3 regions of the Bovifimicola ammoniilytica genome follow, and region 1 is predicted to be linked to each of the others. Evidence: predicted binding sites of a transcription regulator. Region 1 holds the regulator's gene; each other region holds the start of a gene.
What was found. Region 1 encodes HrcA, which represses chaperone genes, less so after heat shock. Its sites were predicted from a motif close to TGTTAGCACTCNNNNNNNNNGAGTGCTAACA; they were not measured.
Positions count from the first base shown of each region.

Region 2: the regulator HrcA is predicted to act here: its motif matches at 1,984-2,014, upstream of OCV48_RS11680 (co-chaperone GroES).
Region 3: the regulator HrcA is predicted to act here: its motif matches at 2,217-2,247, upstream of OCV48_RS10995 (Hsp20/alpha crystallin family protein).

Region 1 covers NZ_JAOQJN010000004.1:71,839-76,448, reverse strand. The annotation lists gene dnaK (molecular chaperone DnaK) at 1-1,855, opposite strand, end outside; gene grpE (nucleotide exchange factor GrpE) at 2,004-2,675, opposite strand; gene hrcA (heat-inducible transcriptional repressor HrcA) at 2,695-3,753, opposite strand; gene OCV48_RS06050 (DHH family phosphoesterase) at 3,922-4,610, opposite strand, start outside.
Region 2 covers NZ_JAOQJN010000009.1:52,086-56,695, reverse strand. The annotation lists gene groL (chaperonin GroEL) at 7-1,629, opposite strand; gene OCV48_RS11680 (co-chaperone GroES) at 1,646-1,930, opposite strand; gene OCV48_RS11675 (DNA-3-methyladenine glycosylase family protein) at 2,192-3,070, opposite strand; gene OCV48_RS11670 (Cof-type HAD-IIB family hydrolase) at 3,086-3,880, opposite strand; gene OCV48_RS11665 (hypothetical protein) at 4,143-4,568, shown strand.
Region 3 covers NZ_JAOQJN010000008.1:70,430-75,039, forward strand. The annotation lists gene OCV48_RS10980 (adaptor protein MecA) at 1-585, shown strand, start outside; gene OCV48_RS10985 (DUF1858 domain-containing protein) at 727-930, opposite strand; gene OCV48_RS10990 (DUF362 domain-containing protein) at 1,201-1,371, shown strand; gene OCV48_RS10995 (Hsp20/alpha crystallin family protein) at 1,614-2,075, opposite strand; gene OCV48_RS11000 (hypothetical protein) at 2,276-3,685, opposite strand; gene OCV48_RS11005 (helix-turn-helix transcriptional regulator) at 3,710-4,610, opposite strand, start outside.

The DNA.
Region 1 (4,610 bases):
CTTTGTAATCTCCATCAACCACATCGTCATTAGCTCCTGTATCTGCCTGACTAGCTGCACCACCCATATCAGGACCTGCACCTGCTGTTCCCTGTGCCTGTTCGTACATTTTAGCGAATAAGCTCTGAGCACCTGTCATTAATTTTTCCTGTGCTGCTTTGATATCTGCAACTTCTGCATCTGTCATATTTTCAGGATTAGATTTCTCAACTAATTCTTTAAGTGCATTCAAATCTGCTTCAACTGATGCTTTTTCATTAGGATCAATCTTGTCTCCTGCTTCCTCAAGAGCTTTCTGTGTCTGGAATACCATTGAATCTGCTTCATTTCTTGTATCAATTGCTTCCTTACGTTTCTTATCCTGTGCTTCAAATTCTGCTGCTTCTTTAACAGCTTTATCTATTTCTGCATCAGACATATTAGAACCTGCTGTAATTGTAATATGCTGTTCTTTACCTGTTCCTAAATCTTTAGCTGATACATTTACTATACCATTTGCATCAATATCGAATGTAACTTCAATCTGTGGAACACCTCTTCTTGCTGGTGGGATACCATCAAGTCTGAACTGACCAAGACTCTTATTATCTTTAGCAAACTGTCTTTCACCCTGAAGTACATTGATATCAACTGCACTCTGGTTATCTGCTGCTGTAGAGAATATCTGGCTCTTCTTTGTAGGAATTGTAGTATTTCTCTCGATTAATCTTGTAGCTACACCACCCATAGTCTCAATACTAAGTGAAAGTGGAGTTACATCAAGAAGTAAGATGTCACCTGCGCCCGAATCTCCAGCTAATTTACCACCCTGGATTGATGCACCAAGTGCTACACATTCATCTGGGTTAAGGCTCTTGTTAGGCTCTTTACCTGTTAACTGTTTAACTTTATCCTGTACTGCCGGAATACGTGTTGAACCACCAACTAATAATACTTTTGAAATATCCGACATATTAAGTCCGGCATCTTTTAATGCGTTCTGAACAGGAATAACTGTTCTTTCAACTAAGTCATGTGTTAATTCATCAAATTTAGCTCTTGTTAATGTCATATCAAAATGCTTTGGCTCGCCATTAACTGCTGTAATGAATGGAAGATTGATGTTTGTGCTGGCTGCTGAAGATAATTCTTTCTTTGCTTTTTCTGCTGCTTCCTTTAATCTCTGAAGTGCCATCTTATCTGTGCTTAGGTCAACACCCTCCTGAGCCTTAAATTCATTAATCATATATGTTGTTAAATGTTCATCAAAGTCATCGCCACCAAGTCTTGTATCACCGTTTGTAGCAAGAACTTCGATAACACCATCACCGATTTCGATAATAGATACATCAAATGTACCACCACCTAAATCGTATACCATAATCTTCTGTTCACTTTCATTATCAAGACCATATGCTAAAGCTGCTGCTGTTGGCTCGTTGATAATTCTCTTAACTTCAAGTCCTGCAATCTTACCAGCATCTTTTGTTGCCTGTCTCTGTGCATCATTGAAATATGCTGGAACTGTGATAACTGCTTCGCTTACCTTTTCTCCAAGATATCCTTCAGCATCAGCTTTTAATTTTTGAAGAATCATTGCTGAAATTTCCTGTGGCGAATATTTCTTATCATCAATAGTTACCTTATAATCTGTACCCATATGTCTTTTAATAGAAGAAATAGTCTTTTCTGCGTTTGTAACAGCCTGACGTTTTGCCGGATCACCTACAAGTCTTTCTCCTGTCTTTGTAAATGCTACAACTGATGGTGTAGTTCTAAGTCCTTCCTGGTTAGCAATAACTGTAGGTTTACCACCTTCCATAACTGCTACACATGAGTTTGTTGTTCCTAAGTCAATACCTATAATTTTACTCATAATTAATTCCTCCTAAATAATAAATTTTCTAAAATAGTGTTAATGTCTTTAATAATCTATATATTATTTGCAAAATACCTGTCAGATAATGTATCTGCTATGCTATTATTAAAGCAGCTCTAAACCATTATATTTTGCAATTGTCTGTTTAGTTTGCAACCTTAACCATACTATGACGTACTACCGAATCTCTATACATATAGCCTTTCTGTAATACCTCCGCTACAATATTCTCACCTAATGTTTCATCTTCTACATGCATTACTGCGTTGTGAAGACTAGGATCAAATTCATTGCCCTCGGCTTCAATTTCTTTAACACCAAGGTCTTCTAATGTCTTTAATAATTGTTTGTAAATCTTATCCATTCCCTCTGCAAAAGGTGTTGCTAATTCTTCTTCAGAAACTGCTTTGAAACCTCTTTCAAAGTTATCAACTACTGGTAAAATCTTTTCAATCACATCTTTTGCTCCGACTTCATACATAGCTGATTTTTCTTTTTCTGAACGTTTACGGAAGTTATCAAACTCTGCAAATGTTCTCTTATATTTATCAGTAAGTTCTTCAATCAATTCATCTTTTTTATCTTTCTTCTTATCTTTCTTGAAGAGCCCTTTCTTTTCACCCTCTTTTGAATTCTGGTTGTTATCTTCATCTGCTGATTCATTTTCTGTAGCTTCTGCTCCAGAATTCTCAGTTTCATTTGTCACATCATCTGTAACTTCTTCTGTTACATCTTCTGTTGTTTCTTCAACCACTTCCTCTGCTTTATCTGTATTGCCTTTATCTGTATTGTCTTTATCTATTTTATTATCTGTCACTTATTATATACCACCTTTCCTATTCATTTTGCTTTTTAAATTTCTCATCTAATTGTGTTTTAACAGTCTTAAGAGTTTCGACTACTTTTTCATAATCCATTCTCTTCGGACCGATAATACCGATTGTTCCTCTGACTCCATCTTCTATTTCGTAAGTTGCGGTTACTACACTACAATCTTTCATAGTCTGTACCGGAGTCTCATTTCCAATGTATACCTGAATTTCTTTCTTATCATCTGTCTTATCATCTTTATCTATAAGACTTGTGAGCAGTTGTTTTTCTTCAAATGTACTTATTATCTCACTTGCTGTACTGCTTTCGCTAAGTTCAGGATATTTAAAAATGTTCGTTGCACCACTTGTATATATCTTGAGATCATCTTCATTAGCAAGAGCCAAACCGATTGCCTCTATTATATCTCTTACTAATTCCATATGTTCCGGTGCACTTCCCGTCATCTTAGAAATCAAACCAATATTCATCTCTTCAAGTGCCAATCCGTTAAGACTACTGTTAAACAAAATATTAAGTTTTAATATTGTTTCACTATCTAAGCTTTCCTTGAGAGTAATAATCCTATTCTTAATTATGTTACCTTCAGTTACAACTACACACAACAATTTATCTTCTTCAATTAAAGACAACTGTACAAACTTTAACTTTCTTGAATTTCTTGCAACCGGTGTAGTAATCATCGTTGCATAATTAGTATTCATAGCTAAAAGTTTTGCCGTATTCTGTAGTAATTCTTCAACCTTTTCGACTTTTTCATCAAGAAAATCTTTCATATCGTTAAGATTTTTTTCTTTAATGTCTAATTCATTTGTCTTATCTTCCATAAGTTTATCAACATATAGTCGATATCCTGCATCAGTTGGAATTCTTCCCGAAGATGTATGTGGCTGGACAATGTAACCCATCTCCTCTAAGTCTGCCATTTCATTTCTAATAGTTGCTGAACTCAGATTCAAATCTGTCTCTTTAGATATTGTTCTTGAACCAACCGGCTCTCCGGTATTAAGATAACTTTTGATAACTGCATTAAGTATCTTTAGTTTTCTTTCATCAAGTTCCATGTACACCGTTCCTTTCATGATGCGTTTCATGTGTTATGATGTTTGTTGTTAGCACTCACTTGATTAGAGTGCTAATTACTTCATATCCATAAGATATCACTTGAGTTTTCATTTGTCAACACTAATTTTAAAAAATTTTTATATTTATTATTTTTTACTATTTTTCGTTTACCTTACGTTCTCACAACCTTTATTTACTGCATTTAAAAATCTCTTTTGAACTTCTGCTTCTATATTATCTTTCATATATTCATCTATGTCACTATATATAACTCCGCCAGCCATAAATGAATGTCCGCCGCCGTCGCCGATTCCTTTCAATGCTTCTGCAGTAAGCTTTCCCGAATGTATCTTTTCATCAACGCTTCGTACTGATAACTTATATCCGCCATTTCTATCGGCATATACTATACAGACATTCACCTCATTTAGAGATAAGATGAAATCTGAAATCATGGCTATAAGCCCATCATTACAATCAAATGGAATATAAGCAAAACCAATTCCGTTAATAACACTTATATTCTCAATTGCAGCACCATATGCTTTTAAATCAGACATTTCCATATTATTAATGTAGAATTTGGTTATCTTGTCATTATCAGCATATTTATATAAATATCCAAACATTTCTATATCTAATTCTGTTACACCTCTTGTAAGTGAAGCTGTATCCATTCTAAGCCCATACATTAACGCTGATGCAACATTTCTGTCCATTGGGGTTCCACTTTCTACATAATATTCAGTTACTAATGTTGCACATGAACCAGCTATTCTTATATCTTTATATCTATAAGTACATTCTATAAAGGTTGGATGATGGTCTATACATGCTACCTCATCACCCGGTAAAT
Region 2 (4,610 bases), on a different contig from region 1:
CAGGTATTACATCATACCCATTCCTGCACCACCTGCTGGCATTGCAGGAGCATCTTCTTTAATACTTGCAACAACTGATTCTGTTGTTAATAATGTAGATGCAACGCTTGTGGCATTCTGTAATGCACTTCGTGTAACCTTAGCAGGATCAAGGATACCTGCATCAACCATGCTTACATATTCTTCATGTAATGCATCAAAGCCCATTCCGACTTCTGATTCTCTTACTTTATTAACGATAACTGAGCCTTCAAGTCCTGCGTTCTTAGCTATTGTATATAATGGAGCTTCAAGTGCTTTAAGGATAATGTTTGCACCTGTCTTTTCATCGCCTTCAAGTGTTGCAACTAATTTAGCAACTTCTTTAGATGCGTGAATGTATGCAGAACCACCACCTGAGATAATACCCTCTTCAACAGCAGCTCTTGTAGCATTTAAAGCATCTTCCATACGGAGTTTGCCTTCTTTCATCTCTGTTTCTGTTGCAGCACCAACTCTGATTACAGCTACACCACCTGCAAGTTTAGCAAGTCTCTCCTGTAATTTCTCTCTATCGAAATCTGATGTTGTTTCTTCAATCTGTGTTCTAATCTGGGCAACTCTTGCCTGAATATCTTCTTTCTTGCCTTCGCCATCAACGATAACTGTATTCTCTTTCTGAACTTTAACAGATTTAGCTCTGCCAAGCATATCCATTGTTGTATCTTTAAGTTCTAAGCCGAGTTCTTCTGAAATTACCTGACCACCTGTTAATATAGCAATATCTTTAAGCATTTCTTTACGTCTGTCACCGTATCCAGGAGCTTTAACAGCTACTACATTGAATGTACCTCTTAATTTATTAACAATTAATGTTGTAAGGGCTTCACCTTCAACATCTTCAGCGATAATTAATAATTTAGCACCTGACTGTACAATCTGCTCAAGTATAGGTAAAATGTCCTGAATATTTGTTATCTTCTTATCTGTAATAAGAATATATGGATTGTCAAGTTCAGCTTCCATCTTATCCATATCTGTTGCCATATAAGCTGAAATGTAACCACGGTCAAACTGCATACCTTCAACTAAATCTAATTCTGTCATCATAGTCTTAGATTCTTCGATTGTGATTACACCATCATTAGATACTTTTTCCATAGCATCTGCAACCATATTACCTACTTCTTCATCACCTGCTGAAATAGCTGCGACTTTAGCAATCTGGTCTTTGCCATTAACTTTGCTGCTCATCTTAGAAATAGCTTTAACAGCTTCCTCTGTCGCTTTCTTCATACCTTTTCTTAAGATAATTGGATTAGCACCTGCTGCAAGGTTCTTCATACCTTCATTAATCATTGCCTGTGCAAGAACTGTAGCTGTAGTAGTACCATCACCTGCTACATCATTAGTCTTTGTTGCAACTTCTTTAACTAACTGTGCACCCATATTTTCAAATGGATCTTCGAGTTCAATTTCTTTTGCAATTGTAACACCATCATTTGTAATTAATGGTGCACCAAATGATTTATCAAGTACAACGTTTCTTCCTTTTGGTCCAAGTGTAACTTTTACTGTATCTGCTAACTGGTTAACACCTGCTTCTAATGCTTTACGAGCTTCTGCTCCGTATTTAATTTCCTTTGCCATAATCTGATTCCTCCTATTATTCTACTATTGCAAGAATATCATTCTGTCTAACAATTATATATTCTTCTTCGTCAATTTTAACTTCTGTTCCTGAATATTTAGAGTAAATAACTTTATCTCCAACTTTAACTTCCATTTTAACTTCTTTACCATCAACCATTCCGCCAGGTCCTACTGCTACAACCTCTGCCTGCTGTGGCTTTTCTTTTGCCTGACCAGGTAATACGATACCCGATTTTGTAGTTTCTTCAGCTACTAACTGTTTTAATACAACTCTGTCATTTAATGGTACTAATTTCATTATAATTCCTCCATTCTGCTACTATATAATTATGTTTTTATTTCCTTAGTGGTTATTAGCACTCTTTATGCTTGAGTGCTAATTTCTGCCTATTATATTAAGTCTAAGACCTCTATTCTGCAAGTTTAACAGTTTTTCTATTTCTTTCTGTTTTCTTGTATATCTCTTATTTTCTTTAATTTTCTTTAATTTTCTTATTTTTTCATTTTTTTAATATATTTTATAGGTTTAACCTTAAAAGTTTTTTAATTACTAAACTTATCATTTTCCGAGTCCGTTTTCTCTGGCATAATAGAACAGATATTGCTGTGCATACCCACCATATTCACCGAATTTATCTTTTGCAAAGCTCATTATCTCATTATTAGGTGTCTCTTTATGAAAATACATAGATTCCATTATTCGCTTAATCCACACGTCAACTGGAAATGCATTTCTGAAACCTAACGAGAATAAAAGCACGCAGTTTGCAACCTTTTCGCCTACACCTTTTATCTTGATTAACTCGTTTTTAGCATCTCCGTATGACATTTTACTTAGTATTTCATCTGTAAATTTCTCATCACTAGTGATTCTGTCTGCTGCTGATTTCAAATATGCTGCCCTGAAGCCTGTTTTACATTCTCTGTAGTCGTCTTCGCTAATATGTTCCAATGTTCTTTTATCCGGAAATGAATAGAACTTCTTATCACCTATGTTTCCAAGATATTCACCATATTTTTCAGAAATATCACTAACTATCTTCTTTATATGCGGAATCTGCTTATTCTGTGAAATTATAAACGACATCAGTGTCTCTATGAATTCCTGATTAAGTATTCTCACACCATAATTCACATTAATGGCTTCTTTTAGTCTGTTATCAGCAATAATCAGATGTTCTTTTATACTTCCATAATCTCTTTCAAGATCAAAATATCTTACCCATTTTTTTACAAATGTGCTTTCGTCAATGTCAAAACAGGTAATGCAGTCTTTATCCTGCTTTATATGAAGAAGATTTCTGCCATTTACCACTCCATATTCGTCTTCTGCAATTTTATCAAAGTGAAAACACTGCCCACACTCTAATGTCTGTGAAACATTGAAATCTTTGACATCCTCTAATATTATATTCCTGTCCTTAGTTATTATTCTCATTAAAATTGTACCTCGTTAGATTAATCCAAACCTTTCTAATGCATTTTTTATGCCGCCTTTATCGTAATCCTCGGTTGTATACTTCATTTCTTTTTTTAATTTCTCCGAAGCATTCCCCATAGCCACGCCATAATTAACATATTTAAGCATCTCGTAGTCATTCATACTGTCACCAAATGCATAAGTATTCTCCCATGGAATATCTAAATATTTAATCATTTTTTCGATTCCATATGCCTTTGAATATCCCTTAGGAATCATTTCCACATAATCTTCGTCATGATTAACAAGAGTAAATCTATCTGCATATTCCTTTTTAAAATCCTTCATATCACTTACATTAATGGCTGCACCACTTAACTTTGATGCTGATATTTCATCTATATTCTCAATGTTACCTATATGATTTCCTGGTGTCTTAATATATATGTCATATACTGATTTATACTTTTCAGGCATTCTTTCAAGGTCAAAGCATACACATTCAATTCCCTCTGCGATTGCCATTATATTGTGTTTCTTCATTGCATCTACTGTTTCATTAAGTAAATCCTTATCAAGCACATAACGATATATTTCCTCACCGTTATATTCTGCATAAGTGCCGGCACCTGCTATAATTCCATCGAATCCGATGTTCAATATCTCCGAAAATACTATTGATTTGGTTCGTCCTGTACATATAACTGCGATATGCCCATTCTCTCTTAATTGCTTTATTGCCTGTATTGTATCCTTAGGAATTCCTTTATTATACATATATATCGTACCGTCGATATCAAAAAATACTATTTTTCTGTCTTTTGTCATTTCTATTTCTCCATTCTGAATAAGATCCATATATCATATAATAGAATATCATCTTAATTTTTTTTTAACAAGAAGTAACATAAAACTTAATATAAAATTTCTGAATTTTTTATTATTAAGCCTTTATTTTTTGTGCTAAACGTATTACAATATATACATCAATATTGGCCGCTTACAAACTTATAATTATATATTTTTTCTATAATTATGAATTTCGTAACTGCCTGAATTATAATAAATTTTTGAAAGGAGTATTGAACATATGGCTAAAAAATTCGGTAAAGCTCTGATATTTACTGCTGTTGCAGGTGCTATCGCAGCAGGAGGAGTTGCTCTTTATAACAAATATAAGGCTTCATCAGATGATTTTGATGATGATAGTCTTGACTTTGATGATGAAGATGATGATTTCGATGATGACACAGAAGATGATGATTTTGACACAGACGAGGATGATGTAAAATCATCTGACAGAGAATATGTTTCTATTCCAAGAGATAATTCTAAAGAAGAAGCTGCTTCTGATTATAAAGTTAATGTCGATGTATCAATTGATACTACAGGTTTTAAGGCTGATGATGATACTGATTCAGAAGATGATGTTGAAGCTGAAGATACTGTTAATGATGTTGAAGCTAAAGATACTAGTGTTAAAGAAGCTGTTGCTAAGGCTGATACAGAAGAATAATCCGGTATAGAATGAATAAAGAATGTTGCTTGCGACATTCTC
Region 3 (4,610 bases), on a different contig from region 1:
CTTCCCAATGATACTCTTGTAATAATTATTACTATAGTTGAAGATCCTGAAGAAATCGATTCAAGATTTTCAAGATTTACACCTGATCCTAATGCTGCATCAGACAAATTATTTTCATCCAAAGCAGATACATCTGCCGGTCATGAAGATATTTTTAGCTTTTTTAATAATATTGCAAATCAGATTTCTAATTCTCCTAAAGATTCACCGGAAAATCCTAATTTATTTGATTCAGCTAAAAATACTTCGCCTACATTTGAGAATGCTATTATCGAGGCACCTTATGGTGTCACACCAGCATACACTATCATCTTCAAATTTGAAAATATTGATAAAATTATTGAACTCTCAAATATGCTTATAAAAATTTACCATGACCAAAATTCATTATATAAACTTGGCACTTCCTATTATCTTTTTGTATACTATACCTTGGATAATAAAGAATATTTTTATAGAATATGCGATTTGATAAGCGAATACGGAAATCTGGTTATTAACAGTCCGACTACGTTAGAACACATTTTAGAGCATGCTGAATTAATCATAGCCGATACCGCTATCCAGGAATTATCGCAAATCTAAAGTCTAATCTAAGAATATCGAAACATCATATAATAATTTCGTAAATTTGAGCAAACAAAAAAATGTATCCTGATTTTATATATTTCACAGGATACATTTTTCTGCCATACAAGGCTTTCAATTTATTTTATATTTACCCGATTATTTTGTTGCTAAATAATCATTAATCTCTGATACTAATTCATCAGCATTTAATCCGTGAACCATTGCTGCTTCTTCAAGGCTTTCACCCTGTGCAGAAGGACAACCAATGCAATGCATTCCTGAACTAAGGAGAATTGGAATAATTCCATCATCTATTCTAACAATTTCACCAATTAACATATCTTTTGAAACTTTTGACATAAATTACCTCATTTCTGCGATGTTCCGGTTTTTATGCCATTATTCGTATTAACATCGCTAAACAAATAATGACTTTATGGCACAATTATCACTTTTTTCGCCATCGCATACATTATATTACACGGCATTTATTAATGCAACTTTATTTTGTAATTGCACTTTATTTAGAACGTAAAAATACTTGAATAGTTCCTCTATTTGTATTAAAATAGCAATAAGATTTGAACACAAATCTGCGATTTACTTATATATTCTAAAGGAGGAAGAATTATGGCACACGTAATTAACGACGGATGTTTAATGTGTGGAGCTTGCGCTGGCGCCTGTCCAGTAGGAGCAATCTCTGAGGGTGCAGACAAATACGTTATCGATGCTGATACATGTATCGATTGCGGAGCTTGTGAAGGCGGATGTCCAGCAGGCGTTATCTCTGCAGAATAATCATTCCACATTTTTAAAATAAGACAAAATAATAAGACCATTACACTAACTATATTAGGTGTAATGGTCTTATTTGTTAATTATTATTATCTTTTGTATTATCTATTATTCATAGATATGTTTTTTCTTTTCTTTACTTTTGACCTGTTTCTTTTTAAGTGGATGTTTTGGATTCTTATCTGCCATAACTTATCGCCTCTTTTCTATATTTAACAGGTTATATAAGATTCTTCTATCTAAGATTATCCTTCAATAGCAATATATTTGTTTTCTTCAACTTCTTTGGCCTCTTTCTTTGGAACAAAGAGTTTTAAGATACCATGTTTAAATTCACCTTTAATGTCTTCCTGTTTTACTTCACTGCCAACATAAAAGCTTCTCTCACATGCTCCGGCATAACGTTCCCTACGAATGTAATGTCCAGTTTCTTTATCCTTTTCATCTTTGTCAAGACCTTTAGCTGCGCTAATTGTCAGGTAACCATTTTCAAGTGAAGCCTTAACTTCATCTTTTGTAAATCCAGGTAAGTCAATTTCTAATTCATAACCGTTATCATTCTCTTTAATATCGGTTTTCATTATTCTTCCTGCTTTCTTACCATATAATTTCTTATCCACATTTCTCATATCTTTATCATTATAAAATGGGAAATCATCAAACCAGTCATCAAATAAATTTTCTCCAAAAATACTAGGCATTAACATAAGTCATCTCTCCTTTTCTAAAATACTATGTTTGTTTACCATGTTTCTCTGGAACTGGGATGTTCAGGGAGCTCATAGGACTTACTTCATATCCTTTTTTTGCATCCCTTTCCTTTGTTCTAGGTGTAATATAACACTTATTATTAGCAATGTCAAGAGGTGAGTGCTATTTTTTTGTGAACATTTTGTGAACATTCTTTTTATTCATTTATTCTATTTTTAAATGCGGACACAGCAACAATAATTCCTGCAATCATTATTATTACTAATTCCATAACCTGCGTAGTATCACCAGTCTTTGGAGCTTTTGCATTTGACGTTTTTGTATCTGTTGCTTTCTCTTCTAAATTGTTATTATCGTTCTTACCAATAACTTCATTGCTATTATTATCATTATTATCAGAATCATTTCTGCTATTATCATCTGTGCTATATACAAGTGCATATGTCGAAAATTTATCCGTGTCAAATGAAATTGTACCGTTTTCCTTATCATAGATAACCGGTATCTTAGCAAATGATTTGCTTCCGTCAGCCTCCATATGCTCGCGAATTATATAAAAGCTGCCATCTTTGCCCTTTAAATCATCAGCAAGATTAAATGTAACTGTCAGATTATTGGTAAGTTCTGTTAACTTATTTTCCCATGCTTCAGTCTTGTTTCCTTTATTAATAACACTGTATAAATTCATGTCAAGATATGCGCTTACCACGTCATTTCCCACATTTTCTTTTATATCACCCTCTAAAACAGCTGCCTCATTTTCTGACAAATCCTTAACTTCTAGTCGGATATTGCCTGAATCCACAACATTTTCACCATTAGAAATGCTTCCTGACTTCACATCCGAACTCTCTGTATTAATAATATCATTTGTCTTAGTAAATAAAGCACTCAGATGAAGATTTGTACGAGGCATTATAAATGTAAATGTACTGACTTCGCTGCCTGCTGTTATTGTGTTTCCGTTTAATGAACCTGCCACAAACTGATAACCATAATCAGGCTTAATTTTTACAGTAACCATACTATCAGGTTTAATTGCCACCAGACCAACTTTTTCATTCTGGTCATTTATATTTTCAATGCCGTTGCTTCCATCAGGCAGTATTGCTGAGATTATCCTGACACTTCCATTTGCAACCTTACCATCTTCACCAAATGTATCGTCATAAGCCCAGGTAACCGTATAGACACCGCTGCCCGCCTTACTTATCTCGATATCATACATATCTGCTTCTGCAACGGTGTAGACCTGCCAGCCATCTTCTTCCACACCATCTACTTTATCTCCATTAATTTTAGCCTCAATGGAATATCCAAACTGCGGAAGAATTGATATCTTATGCATATCAGCTTTTTCCACATTAACCATATTATCTGTTACCACGCAATCATCAACTTTAATGTATGGTCCAAAAGTATCTAATAATTCCAGTCCTGACTTAATGTTTACTGTTACCGTCTTAGGATTAACTAATCTTACATCTGCGCCTTGCACATTTTCACCTGATAGCATTGTCCCAAACACACATATCATAACTAAGCCTAGTAACCATGCCATTTTATTCTTAAATTTTAATGACTTTTTCTTCTTTGTCTTAACCATATTTCTCACCTGCTTTCTCATATTTTATACATTCTTTCTCCAATTATAATAAAACTGTATAAGACCAATACGTGATTTCGTATCAGTTTTATTATTCAAATTGGTTATATGTCTGTATAACACTGCTCTCGACATTGAGATTTTAACCGCTATATCCTGTACATTTTCATCAGAAATTAACAGCGTTTTCAGCACTTCACTTTCCCTTGGCGTAAGTGAGAATTTCTCACAGAATGTCCGGAATTTTTCTTCTTCATCTGCCTCATAAGTCACTTTTTCCTTTTCATCTGTATCTGTTTTTCTTTCAAACTGATTTGAATAAATATACAGAACAATACTTATCAACGCAAACAGGCATAAAGCTGTGATTATAATTAGCATTACGTCGTTCTTAAGCAGGGCAACTGACAACGCTCCCGTAAGTATGGCGCACAAATTATTAGTAGCACGCCCAAGTCCCGCAAAAAGTTTCGGGACTTTCGTATTCCCCGACAACTCTATAAATGCTGTAGAAAAGAACACAACAAAGAACCCTGCCGAGATGTAGAAAAGTATTAACCCAACTAAGAAAGGTCCTCCCAGTTCAGTAACTACGACACATATTGTAGACAACAGCGTTACACAATACATTGTAATATTCATATATTTTCGTTCACCAATATCATATATAAAGCCTGCCATCAGACCGCTTAGAGCAAGAATAAGCCGTGGCCATTGTCCAATATCGACGCTCCCGCCTGCGTGTACTAAAGTTACGGAAATATTTAATGTAGAGAAAATGCAGCTCATAAGTACAACTGCAAGTGTCAAGGCTACACCTGCAATTAAAGGGCTCTTCATATTTCCCATTCCATTTATGTACAATACATTTTCATCTGGTATATAATCTTCTAACTTCATAATCAGCACCACGAATACTGCTAGT